One region of the Arthrobacter sp. MYb224 genome, then DNA from elsewhere that is predicted to be linked to it. Evidence: riboswitches for the same ligand, from Rfam matches in the RefSeq annotation. Region 1 holds a riboswitch; each other region holds the start of a gene.

Region 1 (5,083 bases):
ACGAACCGGCCTTCGAGGAAGACCAAGGCGCAACGGAGCGCTATCTTGCCTCCGCCCCGGCAGAAGGCGCCGGACACCTGCTGGCCGAAGCCGAAGCCCTCCGTGCCCTCGTGGCGCTCCCGGCGCTGATACCCCAGCGACGAAACCGGGAGATCTGGAGCCCGGAAATCGCCACCGCTATCGCGCGCACACCGGCGCAGAGCTTGAGCCATATTGCCAGGCCCGCCCGGGACCTGAGCGAAGAGCAAGCGAAGACGTTGCTGGTCGTCACAGCCGCAGCATCGATGACTCAGGCCGCAACCGAACTGCACATACACCGCAATACCCTGGTGCAGCGTCTGGAGCGCATAGCCCTGATCGCCGGGGTGGACATCCGCCACACCGGTCAGGCGGTGCGGCTGCAGCATGCCATCTACGCAGCGGTAGCCCTAGACCAGAAACACATATTCTAGGAATTTCCGGCATAAGAATATGGGCGTGCGCCCATAGGCGATTGAGTCCGCAGTCCCTAGTATTGGCAAGATGCTCGAAGTTGAGCGCCCGCTGAACCGGTCCTCCCGGCCGAAACAGCCTTCGCAGGAAAAGCCTGAGCAGCTTGACCTGGCGGAATAGCGGGCGGCAGCAACGGGCCGGAACTCGCACCCAGAACGACCGCCTGCGCCATTGCAGGTTCGGGCTGGGGGCCACAGATATTGGCAAAGGAGCCAACTCGCCGTGTATGAACTCCTCGTTCTGCTGATCCTCGTGGTGGCCATTGTGCTGGTCACCGCACGCTGGAAAATCAGCCCCTTCCTCGCCCTCATCGGCGCGGCCATCCTCGCGGCCTTCGCCTACAAGATCCCCATCGCCGAGGTCGCCTCCACGGTGACCACCGCCTTTGGCAGCACCATGGGCAATATTGGCCTCGTAATCCTCTTCGGCACGATGATCGGCATCATCCTGGAGCGTTCCGGGGCCGCGATCTCCATGGCCGATGCGCTGATCAAGCTGCTGGGCACCAGATTCCCCAACCTGACGCTGTCGCTCATCGGCTACATCGTTTCCATACCGGTCTTCTGCGACTCGGGCTACGTGGTGCTCAACTCCCTGCGCAAGGCCATCACCCTGCGCACCGGTGTTTCCACGCTGGCCACCTCCATTGCCTTGATGACCGGCCTGTATGCCACCCACACCATGGTCCCGCCGACCCCAGGACCGCTGGCAGCCGCCGAGTCCATCGGCATCGCCGACAACCTCGGATTGATCATCGCCATCGGCCTGCCGGTGGCAGTGGTCTCGGCCATGGCCGGGCTGTTCTATGCCAGCCGCTTCAACAAGTCCACGTGGACTCCGCTGCCATCCGAGGATGAGAACGACATCTCCGAACTAGATTACGAGCAGCTGCGTGCAAGCTTCGGCAAGCTGCCAAGCCCTGGCTTGGCCTTCCTGCCGATCCTCGTTCCGCTGGTCTTGATCTGCGCGGCATCGATCGCCAAGCTTCCATCGCATCCCTTCGGCGAAGGCGCCGCACTGGAAGCACTGTCCTTCATCGGCACCCCGGTGATCGCGCTGATCTTCGGTTTGCTCGCCGCGACCTTGCTGCTGAACGGCAATAAGAAGCTTGCCGACTTCAACGAGCAGATGCACGAAGCCGTGCGCACCGCGGCGCCCATCCTGCTCATTACCGGTGCCGGCGCAGCCTTTGGTGCTGTGCTGGCAGCCTCGGAGCTGACCACGATCCTCTCCGATTCGCTCAGCGGCTTGGGTCTCGGACTGGCTGTGCCATTCCTGATCGCCGCGGCATTGAAGTCGGCGCAGGGCTCATCCACCGTATCGATGGTGACCACCTCGGCGCTGGTCGCCCCGATGCTCGGATCCCTCGGTCTGGACTCCGAACTGGGCATGGTGCTCAGTGTCCTGGCAGTTGGCGCCGGCGCGATGGTCGTCTCGCATGCCAACGATTCCTACTTCTGGGTGGTCTCCCAGCTCAGCCGCATCCCGGTGATCACGGCCTACAAGACCTTGAGCGTGGCCACCGCCATCCAGGGCACCGCCGCATTTGCTACCGTCTGGATCCTCGGGGCATTCCTGCTCTAGTAAATCCAAGAAGCCTGCATCAACCAATAACCGCGCCATCAGAGGATGGCGCGGTTATTGGTTTAACTGGCGGGATGGCCGCAATAGGCAAGGCAAGGCTGCAACTTCGAGCACAGCCCAGCTTTCCCCATTGGCTTGCTGGGCAAGGATTACGGGCATGGGAACAACGACCGGCAATCCGGCCATCCGGGATGCCTGATCGCTGGATCCATGATCCACCCCCGCATTCGCTGACGCTTATCGCTGTCGGCTAATTGAGAAACCGAGATCCCCCTGACAGGTGCCCGGTCGATTGATGCTGGATCCGGATATCAAGCTCTCCGATCGCCGATGACGTAACCTCCAGAAGTATGACGGCGTCCCAGCGCCTTCGGGGCGGTCCAAGTCCGCCGGAAATCTCGCTTTGTGACGACTTCTGACCGACTATTCCGTCGGATGACGTGCTCCTTCCATCCGCTCATGCCGCGGTGTTTCACTCGAAGTACCAACCATCCAGAGCGGCTGAGAGACCTGGCTCGACGACGCCGCAGCAAGCCTGCATTCGGCAGCTAGTGCTAACGCCAGGTTCGATGGATCAGCAGAAAGCAACTTTCTGCTTCCTTCGGAGCAAGACTCTAAGGGAGAACGAAAATGACCGTACTGAGCACGCAACTGCCCCGCGTTCCCTACACCGGGAGCGCAGACGAGGCCGAGCTCGCCCACTGGCGCGAGATCGCCGAGCAGGTCGCGGCCACCCTGGCCGCGGACGCGCTGGAGCGCGACCGCAAAAACGAGCAGCCCTTCGCCGAGGTGCAGCTGCTGCGCGAGGCCGGGCTGCTGAACCTGCTGGTTCCGGCCGAATTCGGGGGAGCCGGAGCGCACTGGGCCACCGCTTTTGAAACCATCCGCATCCTGGCCGCGGCCGACGGGTCCATCTCCCAGCTGCTGGCCTACCACTACATCAACCAGTCCGGCATCGCCTTCTACGCTCCGGCCGAAGCCCAGGCCGAGTGGTGGCAGCGGACCGTGGCCGGAGGCTGGCTCTGGGGCGATTCGGTGAATCCGGTGGACCCGCAGCTGACGCTCACCGCGGAGGACGATGGCTTCCGGCTGAACGGTTTCAAGCGTTTCTCCACCGGCTCCGGAGTCGGCGAGGTGATCGTCGTCAACGCCGAGGTCTCCGGAGGCCCGCGACACGGCGAAGTGTTGGCCTTCGTCCTCCCGCGCAACCGGGAAGGGCTGGAAATCGTCGATGACTGGGACTACCTGGGCCAGCGCTTGAGCGCCTCGAACTCGCTGAAGTACCACAACGTGCGCATCGAGGCCGCCGATCTGCTCGGGGCGGTGACCGACGAGCCGGTCTCCACCCTGCTCACCCCCGGGATCCAGCTGGCCTTCGCGAACTTCTACCTGGGCATCGCCGAGGGCGCGTTGGCCCGCGGCAAGCAAATCCTGCTGGGCCGCAAGAACGCCTGGTTCCTCTCGGCGGCGGAGACCTACTCCCAGGACGTCGTCTTCCAGCGCACCGTGGGCGAGCTGAAGGCGCGCACCGCCGCGGTGGCCGCCCTGGCCGAGAAGCTCGGCCGCAAATTCGATGCGCTGCTGGCCAAGGCGGGGAATGTCACCCAGCCTGAACGCGCGGCGCTGGCGGTGGAAATCGCCGAGGCCAAGGTGGTCTCCACCGAGATCGGCGTGGAGGTCGCCAACCGCATCTTCGAGGTCACCGGTTCCTCCTCTACGCAGAATGATGTGGGCCTGGATCTGTTCTGGCGCAATGTGCGCACCCACTCGCTGCACGACCCGGTGGACTACAAGAAAATCGAGGTCGGCGCGTACTTCCTGCGCGGGGAAACCCAGCCGCTCTCGCTCTACACCTAAACCTCAACCGCACCCACGGATTGGACCGAACTGATGACCGTACTTGCCACCGCCAACCGCCTGGCTGAATTGAAAACCCGCTTCGCCCCGCACTTTGAAAAGATCGCCGCCGGCGCCGCCGAACGCGACCGCAGCGGAGAACTGCCGCACCAGCAGGTGGCCGAGCTGGCCGCCGCCGGCTTCGGCGCATTGCGTGTCCCGGTCTCCCACGGCGGGGCAGGGGCCACCTTGGCCGAGCTCTTCGAATTGCTCGTGGAGCTGGCCGCCGCGGACTCCAGCATCGCCCAGGCCTTGCGCGCCCACTTCGCCTTCGTCGAAGACCGCCTGGTAGCCGCCCCGGGGCCGGGGCGCGACAAGTGGCTGGCCCGCTTTGCCGCCGGGGAGCTGGTGGGGAATTCCTGGACCGAGATCGGCACCGTGAAGGTGGGCGAGGTGATCACCAAGGTCACCCCGGATGGCGAGGGAGGGTTCCTGGTCAACGGCACCAAGTACTATTCCACCGGCTCGATCTTCGCCGACTGGCTGGATACCTACGCCGAGCGCACCGATACCGGCAAGCGCGTGATCGCCGCGGTCAACCGGCACCAGCCCGGCGTGGTGCTGGCCGATGACTGGGACGGCTTCGGACAGCGCACCACCGGCACCGGAACCTCCACCTTCACCGACGCGGTCGTCGCCGAGGAGGACCTGATCGACTTCGACACCCGCTTCAAGTACCAGACCGCCTTCTACCAGCAGGTGCTGCTGGTGGTGCTGGCCGGGTCCGCCAAGGCCGCCGAACGCGACTTCGCCGCCGAGCAGAAGGCCCGCAAGCGCACCTTCAGCCACGGCGCCGCCAACGTGGCCGCCGAAGATCCGCAGCTGCTGCAGGTCATCGGCGAGGTGTCGGCGGCTGCGTTCGCGGCGGCCGGAACCGTGGAACGCGTGTCGCAGTCCCTGCAGGGAGCCTATGAAACCGCGCTGGCGCTGCACGAGGGCGAGGCGACGGCGGAGGAAGACGAGGCGGCCAATGATGCGGCCGAGCTGGCCAGTGCGCAGGCCCAGGTGGTGCTCACCCCGCTGGTGCTCAACGCGATCACCCACGCCTTCGACGCGCTGGCCGCTTCGGCCACCAGCGTTTCGAAGAACCTGGATCGGCACTGGCGCAATG
Region 2 (5,083 bases), on a different contig from region 1:
GTGCCATCTGCGGGTATTGAGAACGACGGTGAATAGTGCGTAAGCCGATGACCAGAATGACCCCCGCCAGAATCGCCGCCCCAGCGATGAAGAAATAACGTTGAGTGCGGATCAATGTCATGGTCACACCAATTAAGACACCGAGAATTGCAGACATCCACCAGCTCGCGGAGCGCAGTTCGACCAGTTCAGCCCGTGGCTCGCTTTCCGTCACGGAGCTCCCTTCGGTTATTTATCGGCGTCGAGAAAAGTTGTTGACGCTATGTCAAGGATACGCTTTGGGCTTTGCCCGGCCGAAACCCGGCACGGACGGAAAACGCGCAAACCCTTCAAAAGCGCATTGCGGTTTTGGTCAGAGCAACAGCGTCCAGGTCACTACGGCGGTCCGGTCCGAAGTATTTTCCCAACTGTGCGGCTCACGGCCCGGGAAGGTTACCGTATCGCCCGCTTGCAGTTCAATGCGGTCCTCGGGCAGAACCAAGGTAAATTCTCCGGAAATCACGTGCAGAACTTCCACCTTGCAATCCACCGAATACAGCTCGGCTTCCCCCGAGCCCTGAGGCGCGACCTCTGCCCTAATCATCTGCACCCTGGTCTCGGCGCGGGGAGTGACCAGTTGTTCGGTGATCCCTTGACCACCCAAGGCGATTCGCGGCGCGTGCTCCAGCCTGACCAATTTGGTTTCAGGTACTGAGAAGAGCTGTCCAACCTCTAAGCCCAACACTTCGCAGAGCCTGAGCAACGTCGACACCGAAGGGCTAGTCAAGTCTCGCTCCACGCGAGACAAGAACCCCTTGGTCAGTCCGGACATTTCGGCCACCTGGTCGATGGTCATTCGTCGGGTTTGGCGTACCCCACGCAAACGGGCGCCGATATTAATCGACGAGCCGGTGGGCTCTACGGGCAGTGTTTTCATGCTCTCCCACCATTTTGACACCGGCGCAGCCCTAGCTTGGCAGTACCCGGCCTACAATTCCGCTAAACCAATCCGGTTCAGGTTCCTACACTGCGTCAGTTTACCAATAGGCAACGAGAACTTCGCCGAACTCACGCTTCAGTCCTGAAGTCAGCAAACAAGCCCTCAATGCGCCGTCGCTGTTTATTCAATCGCCATGAAACTAGACTCGGCACATGGATACCGATAGCAATCCGTCCTCCAAGAGACTTCGGAACTATTTGAACGAGGCCCGAAACACCGTGCTCTGGAAGTGTCAGGGACTCTCCGAAGAGTTGGCCCGCCGTCCCATGACGGATACCGGAACACACATGCTTGGTGTCATCTACCATCTAGCAATCACCGAATACGGTTATTTCGGCGAGTGCCTAGGTCGTGTGCCCAACGATCGGCATGTGCTTCAACTACTGCAAAGCGATGATCCGCAGATCGACTTCCTGCCTCCCGCCAGCTTCTCCGTAGAAGATGTTCTCGCGTTGTATCGAAAGTCCATCGCATTCGCCGAGCAGACGCTCGATGAATTGAACTTAGAGTCCCCGGCTGAGGTCCCCTGGTGGTCAGTGCATCGGCATACCACCGTGGAGCATCTCATTGTTCATATGATCGCGGAAACCTCCCGGCATGCTGGGCATCTTGATATCGTCCGAGAGCTTCTCGACGGACAGGTAGGACTGCGTGAACAGGCGAGAAATATCCCCGGCTTTAGCCCTGAGCAATGGAAGCAACAGCGCTCCACCCTGCAGCGAATCGCCGAGCAGTCCTAACACCGGTCTTGGTTAAAGCTCGCTCAAACCCCTAGCCGGGCACCGCCTCAAAGTGCTCGCATAAGCTCGCACCAGCTCGGATGGCCTCATCCGAGCCCAGCGGCTAGAGCACCAGCTTTGAAATCCTCACCACGCAAATGATTCGGATCCCCTTCCCTTCCTCGCACGCCTGAAGATCTCGAAGGCCAAGGCCTCGCCTGCGACGATGGAACTCTGGTTGATCGCTGTAAGGAGCTGGCAGGCTTGGGACTTGGCCGTGACTTTCACCCTCGCAGCATGCGCTCCGGCAGACTCCGGGATCTCAGGCAATGCAACCTTGCCGGGGAAAACTCGTTGTCCTTCTCAGGATTGCAGAATGAGAATTACCTGCGCAGCGTACAGCTCACAGACGCGAACGGCATCGTGCGCTTCACCAGCATCTTCCCCGCGTATTACGCCGGACGCTGGCCGCATATCCACCTCGAAGATTGCCCGGCCCCAGAACTCGTTCACCGATTCGGCCAACGCTATCGCCAACTCAAAGGCAGCCCTGCCCCAAGAGGCCCGTAATGCGGTGCATGCAGCGACCGGTCACGAGCGGTCGGCAACTAATCTGAAGGGCGCCACCTGCGGCGAAATCACCTCCGGTTACGCCGTAAAGTTCGAAGTCGAGGTCAACCCCTGGACCGAACCCCGCGACGGGGCATGCCTGGCGGTGGCCCCGGCAACGACGGCGGGCCGGCAGGAGAATCACCGGTAATGCCGGATGGGCAGGGCCCCGGCCAGCAATCTGCACCTTCGGCGAGCGCAGAATCCTAATCGGCACGGGGCCGTGCACCATGAGACCCGCGAGAGCTGCGTATGACGTTTCACTACGCGGCCGGATGGCGCACCGGTGTAACATCGTGGTGTTGCTTCACGAGATGCGGCGCCAAGCTCCGACTGGCCGCACACCAACCCCAGGTTCATGGGTGGTTCGGATGAAGAAGCGGTCCGTACGCCAATCGGCTACGGGCAAGAGCTCTTTTAAGGGTCCACGATAGTTATGGCTTTAAACGTCCTTCCCATTATCGACCTGCAAACCGGCCAGGTGCAGTTTCCGCTTCGCGGGGTCTGGGTCAGCTATTACGTCACGGACCCGCACCTGCTCACCCGTTTGCTAGCCAGAACCGTGGGTCCGCCGAGCTTCGATAGTCAGCGCGAGGAACTTTCGGTATTCGTGGCAGTTCGGGGGCAAAACGCTGGCACCGCCCACGTATTTAGTCTTGCCAAATTCCCAGTGCTTGAATCGCTCACTAAACTAGGGGGTTGAACCTAATCCGGATCATCTGCCCGTGAACATGATCCAATCTGCCGCAGGAGACGCATCCCCGTGATGGCCCAAACCTCAACTCCCGAACCAACCAAGGCGCAGATCCGCCGCTGGCGCCAGTACATGGCCGATGAGGTCGCCGAAGGCGCGATCTACCGTGAACTGGCCGAAAAGCGCACCGGACAAGAACGCCAAATTCTCCGTGGGCTAGCCGAAGCGGAAGAACGCCACGAAAATTACTGGCGAACCAAGCTCGGCGAACATGTACGCCCGGTCCGCCCGTCCATGCGGCGCACAATGTTGCGTTTCATGGCCCGTCATTTCGGTTCGGTGTTTGTCTTGGCGCTGGCCCAACGCGCCGAAGGCAACTCTCCCTACGCCACCGATCAGGACGCCGCTCCGCAAATGGCGGCGGACGAGCAGGTGCATGAGGAAGTCATTCGTGCTTTGGCTACGGTCGGCCGGTCCCGGTTGTCCGGCAACTTCCGAGCCGCAGTATTCGGGGCGAATGACGGTCTGGTCTCAAATCTAGCCCTGGTCATGGGCATCGGGGCCACCGGTGTGGCCTCGTCCCTCGTGCTCTTCTCCGGAATTGCCGGCCTGCTGGCTGGCGCGCTGTCCATGGCTGCCGGGGAATTCGTGTCAGTCCGTTCCCAACGTGAGCTTCTCACCGCGTCGCGCCCTACCCAGGTCACGCTTTCTGCCGCCCGCGACCTCGATCTAGATGCCAACGAATTGGTCTTGATCTACAAGGCACGTGGCATGAACAATGAGGATGCCGAACACCGCGCGGCAGAACGCATGGGGCTGTTTACCTGCGATTGCAACCCCTCCTTCTCGCTCCATCCAGAAGTTCGCAGCGCGGAGCTGGAACGCGAACATGAGGAGCTAGGTTCGGCACCGGGAGCCGCCATTTCTTCGTTCATGTTCTTCGCTTCCGGCGCAGTTATTCCGATCCTGCCTTACATCTTCGGGCTCACCGGGCTAGCTGCGGTGAGCGTGGCAGTCGCTTTGGTCAGCATCGCGTTGCTGCTCACCGGCGGCGTCGTTGGCCTGCTATCCGGCGCGTCCCCGCTCAAACGCGGCATCCGTCAGCTGGCCATTGGCTTGGGTGCGGCCGCTGTAACCTACTGCTTGGGTTTGCTCTTCGGCACCACCGTGGCTTAGCTCCAAGAAGCAGACTACTGGCCGTTGCCCCAACATGATGCGTCGTGGGGCAACGGCCGGTCTCGTTATTAGAACCGCGTGCGGCGCCGCAATGGAGTCATTGTTTCAATGAATTCGACAGCTTCTTGCACCGAGTCCACCAAAGCTATCCTGCTTTCCATGGCCCTCCCGGCGGCAAGCGCCTGCAGCAAGGGCCAGACTGGAAGCTTCCGGGTCCAATGCTCGCGGCCCACCAACACAATGGGAGCTACGCGAGCGCCAGTCGCGTAGTAGTTTTCGCAGGCGTCTTGGAATATTTCCTGGACTGTCCCGGCTGCACCGGGAAGCACAATGATTCCGCCATTTGCCTGTTCGAGCAGGATGGCTTCGCGAATCGAGTTCGTGAAAAACTTTGCTATATGCGTGGCGAACAGGTTCGGTGGCTCATGGCCATAAAACCAGGTGGGTACGCCCATTGAACTTTTCGTGCTGGGGAATTTTTCACGCACTCGCAATGCCGCACGCGCCCAGGCAGTCCGATGACGGATCGCGTCCGGAGCTTGTGCGAGGATATCCACGGCTCTACCGATAGCCGTTTCGTCATAGTCTGCAAGCCACGCGCCGGCGTTAGCCGCTTCCATGGCCCCTGGTCCCCCACCGGTAACAATCGAATAGCCTCGACCGGTCAGCATTGCACCGAGCCGTACTGCATCGGCGAATTCTTGCGTGCCACGTGCTACCGCGTGCCCACCCATGATCCCGATCATGGGTGTCTCGGCAAATACCCCGTCGTAAACAGCATTCAACATGGCCTGGCCAATATGGTGATCATGCAAAGTCGTTGCCATCGTGCTGTCATCGGTAGAAAATTCCGCAGGTGAATTTGCTTGCGAATAGGTATAGATCTGCGCGTCGAGCACCTGCGAG
Region 3 (5,083 bases), on a different contig from region 1:
TGCCGGATGGTCCATGGCTTTCCGGTATCACCGCTGGCCTTCTTGAAGGTTTCCACCGAGGACTGGATGGCGTTGGACTTCACGTCGTCGCCAATCACGTCATCTGGTCCGTAAGCGGACATGTCGATGCCGGTCCAACCCGAAAGCAATGCCAGCGCGCCGTCGATATCCACGTAGGAGCTGTAGTCCTCGAACTTTGCCTGGGCAAGTTCCGAAGTTTCGGCGGTGATGATGGTCTGCATGGCGAAGATCTTGATGTCGTGGCGGCCACGGCCTGCGGCCTCGGCAGCGTCGCGGATCTTGGCGACCGCTTCTTTGAGCAGGTCACGGGTAGGGCAATTCACGAAGATCGCTTCGGCGTTCGACGCGGCGAATTCGGTGCCGCGCTTGGACGCGCCGGCCTGGTAAATCACCGGGGTACGCTGGGTGGAAGGCTCGGTAATCGCGATGCCTGGAACCTTGAAGTACTTGCCCTCGTGATTGATCGGGTGCACTTTGGAATGGTCGGTGTAGACGCCGGATTCCTTGTTGTTCTGCACCGCGTCCTCTTCCCACGAACCTTCGAGCAGCTTGTAGACCACTTCGAGGTACTCATCGGCGTGGTTGTAGCGCTCGTCGTGCTCCATCTGGTCTTCCTGGCCCATATTTCGGGCCGCCGACGGCAGGTAGCCGGTGACCACATTCCAGCCGACACGGCCATTGGTCAGGTGGTCCAGGGTGGCCAGGCGGCGCGCGAAGGCATAAGGGTGCTCATAGGCGGTGCCGGCGGTGACGCCGAAGCCGAGGTTCTCGGTGACCGCGGCCATCGCGGAGACGAGCATCATCGGGTCATTAACCGGCGCCTGGGCTCCGCTGCGCAGCGGAGTCTCGTTGGTGCCCTTGTAGACGTCGTAGGTGCCCAGCACGTCGGCGAGGAACAGCCCGTCGAATTTGCCCTTTTCCAGCACCTTGGCCAGGTGGGTCCAGTAGCCCAGGGTGTTGTAGGTCGACGCCTTGTCATCCGGGTGGCGCCAGAGGCCCGGCGACTGGTGCACCACGCAGTTCATATCGAAGGCGTTAAAAAGGATTTCGCGCTTGTTCTCGCTCATTGGTGTGCCCCTATCCATAGAAGAAAAATCTTGTAAGTCTAAAAATCTGTGTTCGAGGAGTGTTGCCTAGCTGCCGGCGAACCGGTTTGCTCCGGTTACCGTGCCGGTGACGGACAGCCGTTGGGGCTGCACGCCGTTGATCTCGTAGTCCCCCACGATGCGCGCCTTGTAGATCGCCGGATTGTGCGTCGCGATGGTTCGGGCGTTGCGCCAGTGGCGGTCCATATTGCAGCTATTGCGAGTGGAAGATGCACCCAGCGCGTCGAAGAGCTTGCTGGTCGCTCCGATGACCAGCGGCTGCACGATCGTCTGAGCACGGTTTGCCGCCAGTTCGCACACGGCAAAGCGCTCCTCGGCGTTCAGGTTCGCGTCGGCCATGGCCGCTTCGACCTCCAGCACCGCGCCCATGACCACGGACTCCGCGGCGAAGATTTCGGCGGAAACCTCCCCGACGAGCTGCAAGACCTGCGGTTCGCGGTGCACCGGAACTCCGGTGCCGGTGCTGAAACTGCGGGTACGCGCCTGCACGGAGGAGCGCAGGTCGTTCAGTGCCGCCCGTCCGATTCCGGCCTGTACCGCCATGAGCACGAGTTGGAAGATCGCGGCTTCCGGATCCGTGGGATCCTCCGGCATGAAGGTGTCCACCGGAACTTCGTGGAATTCGGTGCTGCCGGTACCGGTGAGCTGTTGGCCGAAACCATCCCAGTCATCGAGGATTTTCACGCCGCTGTGCTGGGTGGAAACTACCGCGATCTGGCGCCCTGGGAGTTGCGGGTGCGCCACCGCTACGGTGGTCCAGTCGGCGAAGATGGTGCCGGTGCAATAGAACTTCCGCCCATTGACCAGCCAGCGCGACCCCTCCTCGGTGACCTTGGTGTTGAGCAACCCGAGGGCGTTGCCGCCTTCCTCGGTGTAGGCGTTGCCCACGATCTGCCCGGAGCTGATTCGGGCAACCCATTTGCTACGGAGCTGCGCATCTTCCAGCCGCACCGCATTTTCCACGAAGGCAATATGCGCGCGCCATAGCTGAGCCACATGCGAGTCGGCCTCGGCTAATTCGATGAGCAACCGGAAGACATCGCTCAAGCGCGCCCCATGGCCGCCGTCGGCAACCGGCAGGCGCAGCGCACCGAAGCGCTCACGGTTCAGCAAGCCAACCTGTTCGAAAGGCAGGATCCGCTGCCGGTCGCGTTCCCTTGCACCGGCGGCGATCTGTGCGAACACCGGACGGAAAATGCCGGCAAGCCGTTCATACTGCTCGTCAGCGCCGGGGCCCGGGGTGATTTTCAGCAGCTGCCGGGTAGGAAGTTCCTGTGGAAGGTCGTCAAGCTCCACCGCGCTACCCGCAATAGACGGGTCGCTGAGCGCATTAAAGTCGCCAGCGGGATCGCCAAATGACATCGAAAGTCCTCAATTCTTTCCATCGGTCCTGGCTGTAGCACCGTCCCGCGCCAATATTTAGGTGGGTGGTTGCTGCGACGTCGACGAGCCAGATCTCTCGGTCGCTCTGGATGGTTCGTAATCATTTGTAGCCTGAGGTCTACTTCGTCCTCAACCCGGTTAGTCACATTTCGTCGTGCACGGATGGAGATTGAAATGCATCAAGGACAGCACTTGCCTAACGCGGCCGAACACAACGCCTAGCGTTTAGCGATTTTTCGGCCAAATGCGCGATCAGTGAAATAAAAATCGAAACATCACGATGATGTGACGCATCTATCGAATATTTATCATGTTACGAAAGATTTGCATTGAAATCGTTCGAAGGCCTGTAATAGTCGTGTAACCATCCCGAGCGGCTAAGAGATCTGGCTCTGTGACGCCGCAGCAACCACCACACACGGTTAATAAACCAAACGGTGTCCGGTGCTACCGCCAGGAACGATGGAGATGAAAATGACTACAGCCTTTGCCTTGCCCGAGACCGTCCAAAGCGCAACGGCGCTCGACGTGGAGTTCCTCGAGCTATCGCGTACTTTCACCGCCAAGAAGGAAAGCAACACGGTGCTTCGCGACGTGAATCTGCGCCTCGGAGCGGGCCAGATTGTTGCAATTCTCGGCGCAAGCGGTTGCGGCAAATCCACTCTCTTGCGGGCGGCCTCCGGCCTGGACCGCCCCTCCACCGGGTCGGTGGTCATCGGAAGCCGCGCCGTGACGGGGATAGATGAGCGGTGCGCCGTTGCATTCCAGGAACCACGGCTATTGCCTTGGCGCTCGGTCCGAGACAACGTGTCCATCGGCCTTGCGCCGGGAACCGACAAGCAATCCGGGCGCCAGCTGATCGCCGAGCTGCTGGAGCTGACCGGCTTGAGCCACGCAGCAGATCTGCGCCCACGTGAAATTTCCGGGGGCATGGCTCAGCGGGTTTCGCTTGCTCGCGCGTTGGCCCGGCGCCCGGGCGTCCTGCTTCTCGACGAACCCTTTGGTGCGCTCGATGCGCTGACCCGAATGAAAATGCAGGATCTGCTGCTGGCCATCCATAAGTCTTTCCCGACTACCGTGCTGCTGGTGACCCACGACGTCGATGAGGCGCTGACTCTCGCCGACCGCATCGTCGTGCTGGGCCGACCCGAGGGCCAGGCCTCGGCGACCGTGATCGAGGATCGAGTCCTGTCCGCGGCGCACCCGCGCAGCCATACGAGCAGCGAATTCGTCGCCCACCGCACAGCGCTGCTGAGCCTGCTCGGCGTTGATCCGACGAACCACTAGCACTTTCTACCGCACTCATTTGGTCCCGCGGGCCTTCCATTCGCACAAATCAAGGATTTTCCATGCTCTCGAATCGTTTTTCCCGTCGCGCCGCACTATCCGTAGCAACGCTTGGCATTTCGGCCCTGGTGCTGACCGGATGCGCGGGCGAGAACGCCGCAGCCGACGGCCAGACGCTGTCCATCGACTTCGCCACCTACAATCCGCTGAGCCTGGTCCTGAAAGAAAAGGGGTGGCTGGACGCCGCCGCTAAGGAACAAGGGGTCAGCGTCGAATGGATCCAGTCGGCCGGCTCGAACAAGGCCAACGAGGCGCTGCGCGCCGATGCCGTGGATGTGGGATCCACCGCCGGTTCGGCAGCACTGCTGGCCCGCTCCAACGGCTCACCTATCAAGACCATCTCGCTGTATTCGCAGCCCGAATGGTCCGCCCTAGTGGTGAACGAGGACTCGGATATCAAGTCGGTCAAGGACCTTGAGGGCAAACAGGTCGCGGCCACCAAGGGCACCGACCCCTACTTCTTCTTGCTGCAATCCTTGGCCGAAGCCGGTCTGAGCGATTCGGACATCACCTTGCAGAACGTGCAGCACGCCGATGGGCGCACCGCGCTGGTCAACGGTTCGGTCGATGCCTGGAGCGGCCTGGATCCGATCATGGCCGATGCCGAACAGGACGGCGCGAAGCTGCTCTACCGTAACTTGGACTTCAACACCTATGGCGCGTTGAATGCCCGCGAAGATTTCATCGAGGAGAGCCCCGAACTCGCCCAGCTGGTGGTGGACTCCTACGAGAAGGCTCGCGGATGGGCCGCCGCCAATCCTGGTGAAACGGCGAGCATTCTGGCCGAGGTTGCAGGTCTGGAGGCCCCGGTCGCCACCCAGGTGATCGAGGAACGCTCGAACCTCGACGTGGACACCGTGCCGGGTGAGGATTTCATTTCGGTGCTGCGCAATATCGGACCTACCTTCGTGGCCAACAAGGACGTCTCCACCCAGGACGCAGTCGATCAAGCGCTGGAATCCCTGGTGGATGAGCAGTTCGCTGCCCAGGCCGACGCGACGAAGATCGCCGGGGAATAAGCAACATGTCTTCAGCGAACCAAACCCAGCAAGCCAGCACGCCGGTGCAGGCACGCGAAAGCCTTGGCGCCAGGCTTCTGAAGCTACCGCACTGGCTGCTCGCGCTGATCCTGCCGCTCATCGTCTTGCTCACCTGGCAGGTGGTGACGACCACCGGCATCGTCGCGCCGTGGTCCTTGCCGACTCCGGCGGCCGTGGTGGCCGCGG

What was found. Region 1 has a riboswitch for S-adenosylmethionine ahead of CQ017_RS03325 (acyl-CoA dehydrogenase family protein). Riboswitches for the same ligand answer to the same signal wherever they lie in the genome.
Region 2: linked by a shared signal. The riboswitch ahead of CQ017_RS14060 (hypothetical protein) and the one ahead of CQ017_RS03325 (acyl-CoA dehydrogenase family protein) in region 1 are both predicted to bind S-adenosylmethionine.
Region 3: linked by a shared signal. The riboswitch ahead of CQ017_RS09700 (ABC transporter ATP-binding protein) and the one ahead of CQ017_RS03325 (acyl-CoA dehydrogenase family protein) in region 1 are both predicted to bind S-adenosylmethionine.

What each region holds. Positions count from the first base shown of each region.
Region 1 is NZ_PCPU01000002.1:3,603-8,685, forward strand. It holds gene CQ017_RS03315 (sugar diacid recognition domain-containing protein) at 1-452, shown strand, start outside; gene CQ017_RS03320 (GntP family permease) at 715-2,076, shown strand; SAM riboswitch class I at 2,562-2,652, shown strand; gene CQ017_RS03325 (acyl-CoA dehydrogenase family protein) at 2,707-3,933, shown strand; gene CQ017_RS03330 (acyl-CoA dehydrogenase family protein) at 3,967-5,083, shown strand, end outside.
Region 2 is NZ_PCPU01000007.1:121,054-126,136, forward strand. It holds gene CQ017_RS14035 (hypothetical protein) at 1-214, opposite strand, end outside; gene CQ017_RS14040 (helix-turn-helix domain-containing protein) at 353-916, opposite strand; gene CQ017_RS14045 (DinB family protein) at 1,132-1,719, shown strand; gene CQ017_RS17915 (hypothetical protein) at 2,075-2,458, shown strand; SAM riboswitch class IV at 2,613-2,725, shown strand; gene CQ017_RS14060 (hypothetical protein) at 2,744-3,010, shown strand; gene CQ017_RS14065 (VIT1/CCC1 family protein) at 3,074-4,177, shown strand; gene CQ017_RS14070 (LOG family protein) at 4,246-5,083, opposite strand, start outside.
Region 3 is NZ_PCPU01000004.1:251,271-256,353, forward strand. It holds gene CQ017_RS09690 (LLM class flavin-dependent oxidoreductase) at 1-1,088, opposite strand, end outside; gene CQ017_RS09695 (acyl-CoA dehydrogenase) at 1,155-2,489, opposite strand; SAM riboswitch class I at 2,506-2,606, opposite strand; SAM riboswitch class I at 2,872-2,979, shown strand; gene CQ017_RS09700 (ABC transporter ATP-binding protein) at 2,985-3,797, shown strand; gene CQ017_RS09705 (aliphatic sulfonate ABC transporter substrate-binding protein) at 3,860-4,876, shown strand; gene CQ017_RS09710 (ABC transporter permease) at 4,882-5,083, shown strand, end outside.